One region of the Streptomyces sp. SID14515 genome, then DNA from elsewhere that is predicted to be linked to it. Evidence: riboswitches for the same ligand, from Rfam matches in the RefSeq annotation. Region 1 holds a riboswitch; each other region holds the start of a gene.

Region 1 (3,910 bases):
GAGGCCCAGGTCTCGATGCCGGTGGGCAGCGGAGCGACTTCGGCGAACGCTCCGCCGGCGTCCCAGTTGTCGATGCCGCCGGTCGGGATGGACGACTGCACCTTGCCCGTCGGATCCCAGAGGTGGTTGGCCCGGCCGCACATGACGTTGCCGTTGTCGCCCCAGCCCTTGCCGATCTCGTTGTTGAGGAGGGGCAGGGCGCCGGTGGCCTTGAGGCCGACGAGCAGCTTGCTGGTGCCCACGCTGCCCGCGGCGAAGAACACCTTGTCCGCCGTGACGGTCTTGGTCACGGCGGTCCGGCCGCCGGTGTCCAGCTGGTCGATGAGCACGGTGTAGCCGCCGCCGGGGGCCGGGGTGACCGTGGTGACCTTGTGGAGCGGGGAGATGGTGACCCGGCCGGTGGCCCTGATCCGGTCGATGTAGGTCTTCTGGAGCGACTTCTTGCCGTAGTTGTTGCCGTAGAGGATCTCCGCGTCCAGGGCCGACTTCGGTACGGTTCCGGCCGCCTCCTGCTTCATGTAGTCCCAGTCGTACACGGCGGGCACGAAGAGGAACGGGAAGCCGGAGCGCTGCGCGTGTTTTCGGCCGACCCGGGCGTACTGGTAGCAGTCGACGGTGTCGAACCAGGCGGGATCGATGGTGGTGACGCCGAGCCCGCTGTTGGCGCGCGGGTAGTAGGTGCTGTACATCTCCTCGGCGTTCACCGTCGGGAGGATGGCGCCGAAGTTCTCCCGGCGCGGGGTGACGGCCATGCCGCCGTTGACCAGGGATCCACCCCCGACGCCGCGGCCCTGGTAGACCGTGATGCCGCCGAACTCCTCGGCGTCCAGGATGCCGGTGTAGCGGTTGACGTCCTTGTCGATGGGGAAGCCGAGGAAGTTGCTCAGCGGCTGCTTGGTCCGGGTCCGCAGCCAGAAGGAGCGGTCGTCCGGTTTGGTGGTGTTGGCGAAGATCTTTCCGTCCGCGCCCGGGGTGTCCCAGGCCATGCCCATCTCGACCATGTGGACGTCCGTGCCGGCCTGGGCGAGCCGGAGGGCGGCGACGGAGCCGCCGTATCCGGTGCCGATGACCAGGACGGGCACATGGGCCCCGGAGCCGATCGGCGCTGCTGCCGCCCGTGCGCTCGCCCAGGCCGGTGCGGTGGTCCCGGCAAGCGCCGCGACCCCCAGAAGAGAACCTGTTCCAGTGATGAATCTTCGACGCGAGACGCCCTTGGTCCCGCCATCCTGCTTGGTAGTGTCACTCATGTGACATCCCTCACTCTCGACAGAGTGCAACAGGTTCTACTGTCGATCGCGTGGTAAGTCACTAGAAACTTGGGGGTAACTTCACGGCGCCGTCCGGCATGACGGAGGGGCCCCGGACCATGCAGTCCGGGGCCCCTCGGGTTCGGGCGCGGAGGATCAGTAGGCGCCGAAGACGTTGTCGATCGAGCCGTAGCGGTCCGCGGCGTAGTTGCACGCGGCCGTGATGTTGGCGACCGGGTCATAGCTGTCGGTCGAGGTGCCGGGCACGTGGTAGGCCTGGAAGGTCGGGTCGATGACCTGGAGCAGGCCCTTGGACGGGGTGCCCTTGACCGCGTTGGAGTCCCAGTTGTTGATCGCGGCGGGGTTGCCCGAGGACTCGCGCATGATGTTGCGGTGGATGCCCTCGTAGGTGCCGGGGATGCCGTGCTCGGCCATGACCGCGAGCGATTCCTTGATCCAGCCGTCGAGGTCATCGGTGTATGCGACGGCCTTCTCGGCGGCCGGAGCGGCCTTCGCCACCGGGGCGATGTTCGTACGCTCCGAACGGTCGGCACGGTCCGCCGACGCACCGCGCGCGGTGGCGGCGGAAGCCTTGGAGGACTTGGCGTCCGACGGGGCGGCGGCCTTGTTTCCGAGCGTCAGCTTGATACCCGGGTGAATAAGGTCGGGATTCTCTCCGACGATCTTCCGGTTGCCTTCGTACAGCTTCTGCCAGCCGCCGCTGACGGAATGCTCTCGGGCGATCTTGGAAAGCGTTTCGCCGGCCACCACGGAATGCTGGGCGGGCGCGGCCTTCACGGCGGAATTCGCCTGGGCGACCACCGCGGCGGGGGCCACGGCCTGCGGTGCGGCGGTGGGGGCGGGGGCCGCGAAGGCGCTGGTGGCGCCGATCACGGGGAGCGCGAGAACGGCTCCGCCGGTGGTCACGGCGGCGAGGCCACGACGCAGCGAGGTGGACTGGGGACGGCGGTGCTTACCCTGTGCGGGCATGGGGGATTTCCTCTCCGGCGCCTGCGAGGTGAGCTGTCGGGTTCAGACGGGAGATGTCTGGCCGCACGATCGTGCGACTTCACCCCAAGCCGTTCCGGTTACGGTTCGGCGACTTACCTGGGTCCCCCGCTCCTGCCGTACGTGAGTGGGTTTCGGATTCCCGGACGGCGGCAGGATTCGGCGTTCCATCCGGATTGACGGTGACCGTAGGCGAGAAACGCGGGACAGAACAAGCCCCGCATTCCGGATTCCCTTTTCCACGCAAGATCGAATGGCGGAATTCCCGGATCGGCCCGCACCGTCACGGCGTCAACTTTCTTCGCACAGAAGGGAACCGATGCCTCCGGTTCTGCGTCCGCGCCCTCGGACGTGACGCTCACCACTCGCTCGCGGTGATGGCGAAAACAGGCCCAGGCAAATGCATCAAAAGGCCTGGAAATCCCTTTACGGATAGACGGAGCAAAAGAACCAAATCGACCATATGGGCATAACGAAACGGGCCAATCGGACACTCTGGGTGGGGGTGACCGAAGGGCCCGCGGGGCGATCGCTTACGGTGTGGGGTGGAGACTAGTAAGCCAACCCTTACCTCCGACGTACGCTGTACCTGCCCGCGTTCGCCCGCCCCGAAGGATCACCACGCCATGACACGCCCCGTCCGCGTCGCCATTGTCGGAGCCGGCCCCGCCGGTATCTATGCTGCGGACGCGCTGCTCAAATCCGAGGTCTGCCAGGACCCGGGGGTCTCGATCGACCTCTTCGAGCGCATGCCCGCGCCCTTCGGCCTGATCCGTTACGGCGTGGCCCCCGACCACCCGCGCATCAAGGGCATCGTCAAGGCCCTGCACCAGGTGCTGGACAAGCCCCAGATCCGGCTCTTCGGCAACGTCAGCTACCCGCACGACATCGGCCTGGACGACCTGCGGTCGTTCTACGACGCGGTGATCTTCTCCACCGGCGCCGAGGCCGACCGGGCGCTCGACATCCCCGGCATCCAGCTGGACGGTTCCTACGGCGCCGCCGAGTTCGTCTCCTGGTACGACGGGCACCCCGAGGTCCCGCGCACCTGGCCGCTGACCGCGGAGAAGGTCGCGGTGCTCGGCGTCGGGAACGTGGCCCTGGACGTGGCCCGTGTCCTGGCCAAGACGGCGGACGAGCTGCTGCCCACCGAGATCCCGGACAACGTGTACCAGGGCCTCAAGCAGAACAAGGCGCTGGAGGTGCATGTGTTCGGGCGGCGTGGCCCCGCACAGGCCAAGTTCAGCCCGATGGAGCTGCGGGAGCTGGACCACTCCCCCAACATCGAGGTCATCGTCAACCCCGAGGACATCGAGTACGACGAGGGCTCCATCGCCACCCGCCGGGAGAACAAGCAGGCCAACATGGTCGCGCAGACCCTGGAGAACTGGGCGATCCGCGATGTCGGCGACCGCCCGCACAAGCTGTTCCTGCACTTCTTCGAGTCCCCGGTCGAGATCCTCGGCGAGGACGGCAAGGTCACCGCGCTGCGCACCGAGCGCACCGAGCTGGACGGCACCGGCAACGTCCGGGGCACCGGCAAGTTCACCGACTGGGACATGCAGAGCGTCTACCGCGCCGTCGGCTACTACTCGGAGGAGCTGCCCAAGCTCCCCTTCGACGTGGCCTCCGGCACCGTCCCGCACGAGGCGGGC
Region 2 (3,910 bases), on a different contig from region 1:
CACGTGATCTGCGCTGCATCGACTTGTGACACACGTTCGAGTCCCGCTAGGTTCACGGTTCGACGCGTCGGTCGCACGTTGCTCACGCGTCACTTGTGCGCCGACGCAGGCACGAAATCCCGCTGCGCGGCGCTCAGGTCACTCGCTTGTCAGTCGCACGGAAGGCATACCCATGGGCTCCGCGAACGGCAGACACCGCCGCCCTCGCCAGGCACCCGCCATCGTCGTCGCCGCAGGTGTGACGGGATCGGCCATCGCCATCCCGCTGCTCGGCGCGAGCGGCGCGCACGCGGCCGAGGCCACCACCTGGGACCGGGTCGCGGAGTGCGAGAGTGGCGGCATGTGGAGCGCCGATCTCGGCAACGGCTACTACGGCGGGCTCCAGTTCTCGCAGGAGACCTGGTCGGCGTACGGCGGCACGGCGTTCGCGCCCCGCGCCGACCTCGCCAGCCGGTCGCAGCAGATCTCCGTCGCCGAGAAGGTCCTGGACGACCAGGGTCCGAAGGCGTGGCCCAGCTGTGCGGTGATCTCCGGTCTCGCGGTGGACGGCAGCCTGCCGGGCGTCGACCCGGGCACCTCGCCGTCCGCCGACCCGTCCGCCGATCCGTCGGCGGACCCCTCGGCCGACCCGGCCGGCGAAGCGGGTTCGACCGAAGAAGCGGATGAATCCGGCAAGGGCGAGAAGAACGACAAGGGTGGCAAGGCCGACAAGGGCGACAAGGCGGACGAGGAGGGTGGTAGTGGTACGGAGAAGGGCGGCGACGCTCCCGATTCCTCGGTGACGCCCTCCGCCCCGCCGTCCTCCGACGCTCCCGACGCCACGGACCCCTCCGGCACCGCCGACGCCTCGACGGGCGAGAACGGCAAGGGCGGCAAGCACCGGGGCGCCCCCGCGCCCGAGGAGGCCGGGACCGGTCAGGGCGACGGCCCCCGTGAGTCCGGCCGGCACGCCTCGCGTGGCGACGGCGACGGGCGGAACGGCGGCGCGGCGAGCGCCGGCGCGTACACGGTGCAGCCCGGCGACAACCTCTGGGCCATCGCCGACTCCCAGGAGCTTCCCGGCGGCTGGACCGGCCTGTACGAGACGAACAAGGACCTCCTGGGCTCCGACCCGGATCTGATCCTGCCCGGCCAGAGCCTGGATCTGGGCCTGGGTCAGGACGCCGAGCAGGGTGCGGAGCAGAGCGCGGATCAGGGTGCCGAGGTGCCTGCCGCCAACTGATTCAATTCGGGCGAAAACGCCCGGGAAAATCAGGCAGTTCAGAGGCCTATGTCCACTTTTGCGGAAGTGAGACATGGGTCTCTTTGCTTCAACTGGCGCATCTCGCCCGGCCGGTCCGCGCGTATCGCCCCCGACCTGCGGAAATGCCCCATCGGTCGCGGGGAGTTCGGGGCGATTGCCCCCTATGTCCATCTTTGAATGTCGGGGTTGCCTGTGTTTACGGTCGGAGCCGCTCGCACCGCGGGCCCCGTCGACCGTCACGCCGAATCCTGCCGTCGGTCGAAGGGAACAGACGCGTAAGCGCCGTAGGCAGGAGCGGGGGACCCAGGTAGGCCGCCGGGTCCGGACGCCTCGTCGAACCGACGGGGACGTACGGGACCGGCTCGGGGTGAAGTCGCGAGCAGCACCGTGCGACCGGGCAACTCATCAGCCCGAACCCGACAGCTCACCTCGTAGGCGTCGGTGAGGAGATTCGTTCCATGCTGCTGAACAGCAAGGGCAAGCACCGCCGCCCGTCCAAGGCCACCCGTATCGCCACCCTCGCGGGTGTCACCGGTGCCGCCGTCGCCGTCCCGCTGATGGGCGCGACCAACGCGTCCGCCGCCTCCGTCGAGACCTGGGACGCCGTCGCCCAGTGCGAGTCCGGCGGCAACTGGTCCATCAACACCGGCAACGGCTACTACGGCGGACTGCAGTTCTCGCAGTCCAGCTGGGCCGCCGCCGGCGGTACGCAGTACGCCTCGCGCGCCGACCTGGCCTCCAAGGACCAGCAGATCGCCACCGCCGAGAAGCTCCTCGACCTGCAGGGTCCGGGCGCCTGGGCCTGCGCCAGCGCAGGCGGCCTCACCAACGACGGTGTGGACCCGGGCGTGAACACCGGCTCCGGCCAGTCCGAGAGCAAGCCCGAGCAGGCGCAGCCCGAGCGTCAGGCCGAGCAGCCCACCACGCGCTCCGAGCAGCGCCCCGCTCCGCAGGCCGAGAAGAAGGCCGAGAGCAAGAAGACCGTCACCACCCCGACCGGCGACAAGGTCAAGAAGGGTGACGGCGAGTACAAGGTCAAGGCCGGCGACACCCTGAGCAGCATCGCCCAGGCGGAAGACGTCAAGGGCGGCTGGAGCAAGCTCTTCAAGCTCAACGACGACATCGTCGAGGACGCCGACCTGATCTTCCCGGGTCAGCAGCTCCACCTGAAGTAAACGCCGTCTCTCCTCCCCGGAGGGAGGGCGTCCGGCGGCACCCTCCCTCGCACGGCTTCCCGGCCCGGCGCGCTCTTCCCCCCCAGCGCGCCGGGCCGGGTTCTTCGTGGGTGGAGGGCCCGAGCGGGCGCGGTTGCGTTCACCTCTTGTCGCCACCGCTTATTACCGCCCAGTAGATTTCTAGAGTTTTGTCCCGTGATGCAGGTCCTTGGGCCCTTTTTCGTCCCAGGAGACGGGCGGTCGGCTGGCCGACGCGGCCGGGCCGGATAGGCTCGGGTCGCAAGGCCACAGTGACCCTGCACAACCAGTGTCAGATCCCAGAAGGAGATGCCTCGTGCCGTCCATCGACGTCGTCGTAGCCAGGGAAATCCTCGACTCCCGGGGCAACCCCACGGTCGAGGTCGAGGTTGGCCTCGACGACGGCAGCACGGGCCGTGCTGCTGTTCCGTCCGGCGCCTCCACCGGTGCGTTCGAGGCTGTAGAGCTTCGCGACGGTGACCCCAACCGCTACCAGGGCAAGGGCGTCGAGAAGGCCGTCCTCGCCGTCATCGAGCAGATCGGCCCGGAGCTCGTCGGGTACGACGCCACCGAGCAGCGCCTCATCGACCAGGCGATGTTCGACCTGGACGCCACCGAGAACAAGGCCTCGCTCGGCGCGAACGCCATCCTCGGCGTCTCGCTGGCCGTCGCGCACGCCGCCTCCGAGGCGTCCGACCTGCCGCTCTTCCGCTACCTCGGCGGCCCGAACGCGCACCTGCTGCCCGTTCCGATGATGAACATCCTGAACGGCGGCTCGCACGCCGACTCCAACGTGGACATCCAGGAGTTCATGATCGCGCCGATCGGCGCCGAGTCCTTCTCCGAGGCCCTGCGCTGGGGTGCGGAGATCTACCACACGCTGAAGAAGGTCCTCAAGACCAAGGGCCTGTCCACCGGACTCGGCGACGAGGGCGGCTTCGCCCCGAACCTGGAGTCCAACCGCGCCGCCCTGGACCTCATCGTCGAGGCCATCACGGAGGCCGGCTACGTCCCGGGCCGTGACGTGGCGCTCGCGCTCGACGTCGCCGCGTCCGAGTTCTACAAGGACGGCGTCTACGAGTTCGAGGGCAAGTCCCGCTCGGCCGCCGAGATGACCGAGTACTACGAGGAGCTCGTCTCCGCGTACCCGCTGGTCTCCATCGAGGACCCGCTGTACGAGGACGACTGGGCCGGCTGGAAGGTCATCACCGACCGCATCGGCTCCAAGGTCCAGATCGTCGGCGACGACCTCTTCGTCACCAACCCCGAGCGCCTGGCCCGCGGCATTGAGGAGGGCTCCGCCAACGCCCTGCTCGTGAAGGTCAACCAGATCGGTTCGCTGACCGAGACCCTGGACGCCGTCGAGCTGGCCCAGCGCAACGGCTTCAAGTGCATGATGTCGCACCGCTCCGGCGAGACCGAGGACGTCACCATCGCCGACCTCGCCGTCGCCGTGAACTGCGGCCAGATCAAG
Region 3 (3,910 bases), on a different contig from region 1:
GTGAGGGTTCAACGGGCCGGGGCGGCGGAGGTATTCCGCCGGATGGTGTTCCACGGGGTGGCGTTCCACCGGATGGCGCACCACGGGGGCGCACGTCACCGCCGCGCGGGCCCCGACCGGGCCCGGCCGCCCCCGGACAGACCGGCAGCCCTGACGTCGGGGGGGGGTGTGCGTCAGGGCTGCCGGGGTTTCGGGGCGGGGTGGCGACGAAGGGACGTACGTCGTCAGCCGGAGGGCCGGGGACGCGGACCGGACGGCCCGGGCCCCGGACCGAAATGCCGGGGTCTCAGACCGAGAGGCCCTTGCTGTTCAGCCAGGCCATCGGGTCCATCGCCGAACCGCCCGCCGTGCGGACCTCCATGTGGAGGTGGACACCGGTCACGTTGCCGGTGGCGCCCATGCGGCCGATGGTCTCGCCGGTGGTGACCTTCTGGCCGACCGAGACGTCGATCGAGGACTGGTGCGCGTACCAGATCTCCGTGCCGTCATCGAGCTGGAGCACCGTGCGGTAGCCGTACGAACCGGCCCAGCCGGCCGACGTGATCGTGCCGCCGTGCACGGCCTTGATCGGCGTACCGGCCGACCCGGCGAAGTCCAGACCGGTGTGCTGGCCCGAGGACCACAGGGCGCCGGACTGACCGTAGGTCGAGGTGATCGTGTACGAGGAGGTGGGCAGGGAGAAGCTGGCGGCGAGCTTCGCGAGACGCTCGGCCTCCTTCTTCTTCGCGGCCGCTTCCTCCTCGGCCTTCTTCTTCGCGGCGGCCTCGGCCTCGGCCTGGTCCTGCTGCTTCTTGGCCTCCTGCGCCGCCTTCTCGGCCGCGGCCTTCTCGGCGGCGGCCTTGGCCTCGGCGTCGGCGCTGGCCTGCTGCTGCTCGGCCTGCTGGAGGATCCGGGCGCGCAGGGCCTCGCCCGCGTCGGCGGTGCCCTCCTCGGCCTCGGCGGTGGTGAGGCCGGCGGTGGTGAGCGGCGCGGCCGCGGCGACCGGGGCGGGCTCGGCGTCGTCCGACATGAAGGACCCGACGCCGGGAAGGGACTTGGCGTCGGGGAGGTTGTCCGCGATCGAATCGGGAAGAGAGATGGAGACCGGCGCCTTGTCCTGCGCGGTGGCCATGCCGCCCGCACCGACGGCCGCTATGACGCCGACCCCGAGGACGGTGGAGCTACGGGCCAGACCACGCTGCTTGGCTACGCGGTGCCTGCCGCGCACGGGACGGATGGACTCCTCGGTGGGATTCCACTCCTCCCAGGACCGCTCCGCGTCACCGAAGGTGTCGGCACTGAAGGGTGACGGGACCTCAGGGGCAGGCTTGTTGGACGCCACGTGGGCGCACTCCTTTCCTTCCTTCTCGCCTACCGGGTTAGCTGACGGGTTCGGAGCAGGAAGGTCTCCTACGGGCCCCTCCGTCTCTCACGAGACGCAGGCGTCCGATTCACCCCATGTAGGTGGTTCCCCGGTTCCCTTGCGGAATTCGGCGCTCGCGCGCGGTGCCGTCTCTGACGACGACTGGGACGACCGCGCTGCGTTATCGAACGTTAATAGACACCCGGGCCCGATTCCAAGCTGTTCCTGTTGATCATTAACGGACGCGGTGGGGATGTACGGGTCACAAGCGGGCGGAATCGGGCGACTTGACCGCGACTCAGCCACACTCCTTTTTCTGACGTTGTGTCAAATGTTATGCGGAGCGGTGTCCTTCAGTTACGCACCGTGTCATCGCCCCGGCCCACGATCTTCACCGTCGTCCGGCGCACGGGCTGCCCCTCCGCCGGCCGGCCGACCGCGATCAGCGCCATGTCGTCCGTGGTCCGCCCCCCGGTGTGCAGCCGTACGTCGTCGGTCAGCGCCGACAACAGCTCCTCGGGGCCCGGGAAGATCCGGCCGCGCAGCCGGGCCGCCGGATCGTAGAAGACCCCGTTCGCGTCCCTGGCCTCCGACAGACCGTCCGTGAAGGCGAGCAGCGTCGCCCCGGCGGGCATCTCCCACTCGTCGGCCCGGTCCGGCCACACCCCCAGGTCCATCCCCAGCGGCAGCGCGGGCACCGAGGGCGCCAGCACCTCCAGGGCGCCGTCCGCGTGCAGCAGGATCGGCTCCGGGTGACCGCGGTTCACGATGCGCAGCGAGGCCGCGCCGGGCGGGATCTCGGCCAGTACGGCGGTGATGAACCCCTCCATGGCGTCCAGCCCGTACCGCCGCGTCCCCTCCCGGGCCAGCGCCCGCTCCAGCCGCTGCGCCACACCCTCCAGCGAGAGCTCCTGCTCGGCGGCCTCCCGGAACGCCCCGATGATCACCGCCACCGCCTCGACGGCGCCCAGCCCCTTGCCGCGCACGTCGCCGACCACCACGCGTACGCCGTACGGGGTGTCCGCGACGGCGAACAGGTCGCCGCCCACGAACTCGTCCGCCTGTGCCGCCTCGTACCGCGCGGCCACCTGGAGCCCGCCGATCCGCTCGGCCGGCGTCGGCAGCACGGCCCGCATGGCGGTCTCGGCGATCACCCGGGCCGAGGCCAGCTGCTCGTTGCTGCGCCGTACGACCCCGTTGATGACGAGGGCGAGCACCGAGGCGGTGAGCACGGTGATCATCTCGATGACGGGGACCACCTGGGTGGACGTCCCGTCGGAGAGCCGCATCGCGATGACGGAGAGGATCGCCGCGATGCCGGTGCGGATCGTCCGGGACAGCGAGAAGAACGGCGCGGCGATCAGCGGGGCCGCCACGAACAGCGGGACGGCGGTGAAGTTGGGCGGGGCCAGCGAGTCGAACAGCAGCCCGCCGACGATCAGCAGGGCGGGCAGCATCCGGACGAACCGGCGTGACCCCCGGCTGCCGGGCGTCACGTTGCTCTCCGGGGACCCGAACACCGCACGGCCCACGGCGTCCATGCTCCCCGCCGTGCCGCTGCGCCGTCTCTCGGCCATCCCCACCTGTGCACTCCTGCCCGGTCCACCCACGGCTGCGGACGGTACCGCGCCCCGTCCAGGCTTCCCGGAGCCGCGCCGAGCGGCGACTCCGCATCGGCCGAATAGGGGGAAGCGAACGGAGTCCCGGCCCGTGGTCAGTCGGAGAGCCGGTGTTCCGCGTAGACCGTCAGTGCGTCCCGTACGAAGGCGGCGGTGCCGTCCCCGTAGCGATCGTAGTTCTTTCCGAAGCGGGGATCGGCGACATACATCTCACCGAGCCCGATCACGTACGAACGGCTGGGCTCCTCGGCCGACGACAGCCACGCGCAGTGCCGCCGCGCGAGTTCCTGCGCCTCGGCCCCGTCGGCGGCCAGCCCGGCCTCCCTGACCCGCCCCCAGTCACGCGCGATGGCCTCGTGCTCGTCCTGGAACGCCTTCTTCTCCCCGTCCCCGAGCGAACGCCACCAGCGGTCGCCCTCCTCGTACGCGTCCCGGCCCCAGCGCTCGGTCACCTCCTGCTCGTGGGCGGTGTGGTCGAAGCCGTCGAACACTTCATCGGCCATGAGTTCCATCCCCTCCTGGGTCTTGTGGAGAGTGGTCCGCACCGAGGCGATCTGCCGCCCGATGCGCGCCTGTTCCTGTTCGAGCAGCCGCAGATGCGCCCGCAGCGCCGTCGCCGTGTCCCGCTGCCCCGCGAGTACGTCCTTGATGGCGGGCAGCGACAGACCGAGCTCCCGCAGCAGCAGGATGCGCTGCAGCCGGACGAGGGCGTCCTGGTCGTAGTAGCGGTAGCCGTTGCTCCCGATCCGGCTCGGCGCGAGAAGACCGAGGTCCCCGTAGTGCCGGAGCGTGCGGCTCGTGGTGCCGGCCTGGCGGGCGATTTCCTGAATGGACCACTCCATGCCGGAAACGCTAGATCTTTACGCAACGTCAAGGTCAAGCGTCTTCGGCCGGGCCCCGGAAACGACTCGGGCCCGGCACGCTGTGCGTGCCGGGCCCGGGCCTTCAG

What was found. Region 1 has a riboswitch for cyclic di-AMP ahead of G3I54_RS03830 (transglycosylase SLT domain-containing protein). Riboswitches for the same ligand answer to the same signal wherever they lie in the genome.
Region 2: another riboswitch for cyclic di-AMP. It lies ahead of G3I54_RS18845 (transglycosylase family protein); the one in region 1 lies ahead of G3I54_RS03830 (transglycosylase SLT domain-containing protein).
Region 3: another riboswitch for cyclic di-AMP. It lies ahead of G3I54_RS11185 (M23 family metallopeptidase); the one in region 1 lies ahead of G3I54_RS03830 (transglycosylase SLT domain-containing protein).

What each region holds. Positions count from the first base shown of each region.
Region 1 covers NZ_JAAGMH010000021.1:57,586-61,495, reverse strand. Annotated here, with positions in the region: gene G3I54_RS03835 (GMC oxidoreductase) at 1-1,247, opposite strand, end outside; gene G3I54_RS03830 (transglycosylase SLT domain-containing protein) at 1,404-2,237, opposite strand; cyclic di-AMP (ydaO/yuaA leader) riboswitch at 2,243-2,430, opposite strand; gene G3I54_RS03825 (FAD-dependent oxidoreductase) at 2,882-3,910, shown strand, end outside.
Region 2 covers NZ_JAAGMH010000086.1:16,320-20,229, reverse strand. Annotated here, with positions in the region: gene G3I54_RS18850 (transglycosylase family protein) at 173-1,222, shown strand; cyclic di-AMP (ydaO/yuaA leader) riboswitch at 1,514-1,696, shown strand; gene G3I54_RS18845 (transglycosylase family protein) at 1,702-2,418, shown strand; gene eno (phosphopyruvate hydratase) at 2,753-3,910, shown strand, end outside.
Region 3 covers NZ_JAAGMH010000059.1:46,681-50,590, reverse strand. Annotated here, with positions in the region: gene G3I54_RS11185 (M23 family metallopeptidase) at 287-1,321, opposite strand; cyclic di-AMP (ydaO/yuaA leader) riboswitch at 1,333-1,485, opposite strand; gene G3I54_RS11180 (PP2C family protein-serine/threonine phosphatase) at 1,696-2,919, opposite strand; gene G3I54_RS11175 (MerR family transcriptional regulator) at 3,057-3,803, opposite strand.